2 regions of the Rhodoferax sp. ZS1R8 genome follow, and region 2 is predicted to be linked to the other one. Evidence: riboswitches for the same ligand, from Rfam matches in the RefSeq annotation. Region 2 holds a riboswitch; the other holds the start of a gene.

Region 1 (2,393 bases), on a different contig from region 2:
GTGGCGGCCATGGTGGCCAAGTGGTAGGGCAGGGCGTTGACAACGGCGTCATAGCCCTTTAGCGCGGCGCGCAGTGCGCTGGCGTCTGAGGTGTCGATCTGCGCCACTTCCAATGGTAGATGACGCAGCTTCTTGAGAGCCTCTTCGCTGCGGTCCACGACCTTGACCTGGTAGTCGCCTGAGCCGGACAACAACGTCGCTATTGTTTGGCCAATATGGCCCGCACCCATCAGAACAACACGCATGGCAATCTCCTGGTAATAAGTTTGAATGCAACAAGTCTAGGTCCAGGTTCGGACGAACTAAATGGACGAAGTGTCGTAATGGTGGATTAAGCAGACGATTCGTCGTAATATCCGGTCATAAAGACCAAAGGCAAGCTATGAGTACCCGTGCTGTGACACCGCGAGCGTCTAACATCCACAGACCCACCACCCCCGCCATACCAGAGCGCGCCTTGCGCGACCAGCTGGACCGCGACCTGCTGGCTCTGCTGCAAGCCAATGCCCGCGCCTCCACCGCCGACCTGGCACGCCAACTGGGCACGGCGCGCACCACGGTGCTGGCCCGCCTGGGTCGCTTGGAGCGCGAGGGGGTGATTGCCGGCTACACCGTGCGCCTGGGCCAAGATGTGCGCGATGCGGGTCTGCAGGCCTTTGTAGGCGTCACTGTGCAACCCAAGGCCGGCCGCGAGGTCGTGCGCCAGATATCCCGCATGCCCGAGGTGCGCCAGCTGTGCGCCGTCAGCGGTGAATTTGATTACGTTGTGTTGCTGCGCGCCGAGTCCGCACTGCGCATGAATACGCTGCTCGATGAGGTCGGCAACTTCGACGGCGTGGTCAAGACCACGACATCGGTTGCGCTGGAGTGGAAGATCGACCGCACCTGAGCCCCCCATTACAATGAGAGACCGGGTCGGCAGCTACTGCCAGCCTGTAAACGCTAGGGGTGCTGGTCGTCGCAAAGCGGCCGGCTGAGATAACACCCTGGAACTTGATCAAGGTAATACTTGCGCAGGGAAGCGTGGTGTAAAGGCCGTTGTTCTGTACACAGAACGTGTTGGCCTGTCCGTGCGCCCTGCCGTCGAAAAAGGATATGCGATGGCCCCCCGTCTGAACCTCAAACTGTCCCCCTGCGCCGCCGCAATGCTTGTCGTATTGGCGGCGCCCGTGTGGGCCCAGCAAGCTGCAACGCAAAGCCTGCAGGGCGTCACTGTCAGCAGCAAGGCCGCACCCGTGCTGGATGTAGACCGTGCCGATGTGGGCGGCCTGGGCCTGCCGCTGGCCCAGACGCCGCAGAGCATCAGTGTGCTGGGCGCCGACCTGCTGGCCGCCACGGCCGCCAGCAGCCTGTCGCAAGCCATCAAGCTCGACGCCTCGCTGTCCGACAGCTACAACACCACCGGCTACGTCGAAGGCATGTCCATACGTGGCTTTTTGCTGGACCCGAAAAACAACTATTTGCGCAACGGCCTGCCATTCTCCAACTACGCCCCCGTTGCCCTTGAAAACAAGGAGCGCATCGAAGTGTTGAAGGGTGTGGCCGGTTTGCAGGCGGGCGTATCGGCGCCCGGTGGCCTCGTCAACTTTGTGACCAAGACCCCGCAGCCGGGCAACTTCACCACAGCATCGATTGGCGGCGACAGCAATGGTGGCAGCAAAGTGCATCTGGACAGCAACACCGCATGGGGTCCAGTGGGCGTGCGCTTGAATTTGGCAGCCGAGGACCTGCGCACGGTGTTTGACCGCGCAGACGGCAAGCGCGAATTTGCCAGCCTGGCGTTGTCCGGTCACTCGTCGCGCGATACCAAGGTCTCTGTCGACCTGGAGTTCCACCACAAGAAGCAACCGTCTGTGCCGGGCCTGGGCCTGCTGGACACCAATGGCGATGGCGTGGCCGACACGCTGCCCGCCCCCAACTATTCCCGCCTGAACCTCAACAATCAGACTTGGTCGCAACCTTTCGAGGCCACCAGCACCCATGCCCAGATCGCCATCGACCACCAGTTCAACCCGCACTGGACAACCCATCTGGGCCTGAGCACCCAGCGCACCGTGGTGCAGGACCGGCTGGCATTTCCCGATGGCTGCAGCACAGGCCCCAAAGAACTCTATCCGGGACTGTGTGGCAATGGCGATGTAGACATCTACGATTACCGCAGCGAAAACGAAGAACGCAGCACCTGGGCCTGGGATGCGAGCATGCGCGGCAAGCTGCTCAGCGGAGGCGTGCTGCACCACCTGAACCTGGGTCTGAGTGGCCGCAGCGCGCGCACCGATATGGCGCCCAAGCAGGCCTACAACTTTGTCGGCACGACCAACATCGATCGCCCCATCGCTCTGCCAGCAGATGGCGCGGCTGGTGACCTCAACACCAACAGCCGCGAACGCGCG
Region 2 (2,393 bases):
CAGTACGACGTCTACCCCAACCCCAGTCCCCGCATGCGGGACAGTTACCCGTTTGTGGTCGATATCCAAAGCGACCTACTCAAGGCGCTGGCTACCCGCATGGTGGTGCCATTGGCGACGACATCGCTCCCCGCAACCAGTTTGCCGCGCCGCCTGTGCCCAGTGCTGGTTGTTAAAGGTCAAAGCCTGATGATGGTGCCTTTCGAGGCTGCTCCGCTGGACAAGCGGCATCTCAAAAGCAAGGTTGTTTCAGTGCGGGAACATGCGAATGACATTGTTGCGGCGATGGACGCAGTCATGAGCGGTGTTTGATGGAAGAAGATGTACAGGTTTTCTCGCTGGGTTTTCCTGGTTTCGCAATTGAGTTTGACGTCAATAAAAAGGAATCGAGCGCATTCACGCACCGATTCGGCGCACATAGCGAAGCCTATGTCTTCGCAGTTGCAGACATCTGGGTGCAGGTCGAAAAAGTCCGGTATCTCCTTGTTCCCGGGCGGCATCCGTGTAACCTGATTGAGCTTTTGAAGGGCGTTGAAATCCGTATTCGCAATCCGGAGATGCTGGAAGGCTTGGAGACATTCCTCCTTCGTGGACATTGGGGAGAATGGATGCATGGGTACTGGGAGCGACTGATGACCGACTCCCCGACCGCAGATGATGAAACACTGTATGACCGGCTCATTTCATTGTCTCTATTGGACGGCAAAGGCGGACATGTTGTCGCGTATCGCTACAACGGCTTGCCAACGATAGAAATCGCAACCAGGCGATTGTCAAAAGAAACTCCTGTCTATGTTTGGTCCGCATTCACCCCTGAACGGTTGGCGCGGGAGGTGCACGAACTTCGGGAGGCCATCTCGATGCACGTTAGGGACACAATGCGAGAGGCATAACAAAGTGCTCGTATTCGCTCTGTCGTACACTCCGCCCTGCCCGGGGTGCGCAGTGGTTGCGCTGAGATGGATTCCAAACCCGTGAACTTGATCTGGTTCATACCAGCGTAAGAAGTGCAGAGTAGCCAATGGCCGAGCGCCGTTCGGGCTGCATCTTTTCAGGGTTTGCGGGGCTGGTGTTTTCTTGTTGTCTTCGGGTGAATACCTCAGGAGACATTCCAGTGAACGCACCCGACAAATTAGCCCAGTTCATCAGCCTCACCCGCGAGCCGCTTCCTGCTTCCACCAAACGCTATCTGCCCGGCAGCCGCCCGGATATCCGCGTGCCGATGCGCGAAATCATGCAGAGCAATGGCGAGGCGGTCACGGTGTACGACACTTCCGGTCCGTATACCGACCCCGCGGCCAACATTGATGTGCGCCAAGGCTTGCCGCTGGTACGCCAGAGCTGGATTGAGGGTCGGGGTGATACCGAGTTGTATGAAGGCCGCAAGCCCTTTGCATTGGACGATGGTCTGAAGAATGGCGAGACCGACGCGCTGGCCGCGTTGCGCGCCCAGGCTGCTGGCCTGCAGCGCCAGCCGCGCCGCGCCCGCAGCGGCGCCAATGTGTCCCAGATGCACTATGCGCGCAAAGGCATCATCACCCCCGAGATGGAATACGTGGCCATCCGCGAGAACCAGAAGCTCGAATGGATGGAGCAGTACCTGGGCAATGCCGAGCGCGAGGCGCGTTTGGCGGGCAATAGCTTTGGCGCCAGCATCCCCAAAATCATGACGCCCGAGTTTGTGCGCAGCGAGGTGGCACGTGGCCGCGCCATCATCCCGGCAAACATCAACCACACCGAGTTGGAGCCGATGGCCATTGGCCGCAATTTTCTGGTCAAGATCAACGCCAATATCGGCAACTCGGCCGTCACGTCCAGCATTGAAGAAGAGGTTGAAAAACTGGTCTGGTCCATCCGCTGGGGCGCAGACACGGTCATGGATTTGTCCACCGGCAAAAACATCCACACCACACGCGACTGGATTGTGCGCAACTCGCCCGTGCCCATCGGCACCGTACCGATCTACCAGGCGCTGGAGAAGGTCGGCGGCGTGGCCGAAGACCTGACGTGGGAAATCTTCCGCGACACGCTGATCGAGCAGGCCGAGCAAGGCGTGGACTACTTCACCGTGCACGCCGGTGTGCGCCTGGCCTTTATCCACCTGACCGCCAACCGCGTGACCGGCATCGTGTCGCGTGGTGGCTCCATCATGGCCAAGTGGTGCATTGCCCACCACAAAGAGAATTTCATCTACACGCACTTCGATGAGATGACGGAGATACTGAAGGCCTACGACGTCAGCTACTCGCTGGGCGATGGCCTGCGTCCCGGCAGCGGCGCCGATGCGAACGACGAGGCCCAGTTTGCCGAGCTGCGCACGCTGGGTGAGCTGACCAAGAAGGCCTGGCAGCAGGACGTTCAGGTCATGATCGAAGGACCGGGCCACGTACCCA

Evidence for each region. A riboswitch is a leader RNA that binds a small molecule or an ion and turns the genes downstream of it on or off. The one in region 2 is predicted to bind thiamine pyrophosphate.
Region 1: it holds a riboswitch for thiamine pyrophosphate, as region 2 does, so the genes downstream of both, AC097P_RS06750 (TonB-dependent siderophore receptor) here and thiC (phosphomethylpyrimidine synthase ThiC) in region 2, are expected to answer to the same signal.

What each region holds. Positions count from the first base shown of each region.
Region 1 is NZ_JBWMBA010000002.1:155,129-157,521, forward strand. It holds gene AC097P_RS06740 (saccharopine dehydrogenase family protein) at 1-245, opposite strand, end outside; gene AC097P_RS06745 (Lrp/AsnC family transcriptional regulator) at 383-889, shown strand; TPP riboswitch at 935-1,037, shown strand; gene AC097P_RS06750 (TonB-dependent siderophore receptor) at 1,101-2,393, shown strand, end outside.
Region 2 is NZ_JBWMBA010000001.1:44,278-46,670, reverse strand. It holds gene AC097P_RS00205 (CcdB family protein) at 1-312, shown strand, start outside; gene AC097P_RS00200 (hypothetical protein) at 312-893, shown strand; TPP riboswitch at 925-1,025, shown strand; gene thiC (phosphomethylpyrimidine synthase ThiC) at 1,115-2,393, shown strand, end outside.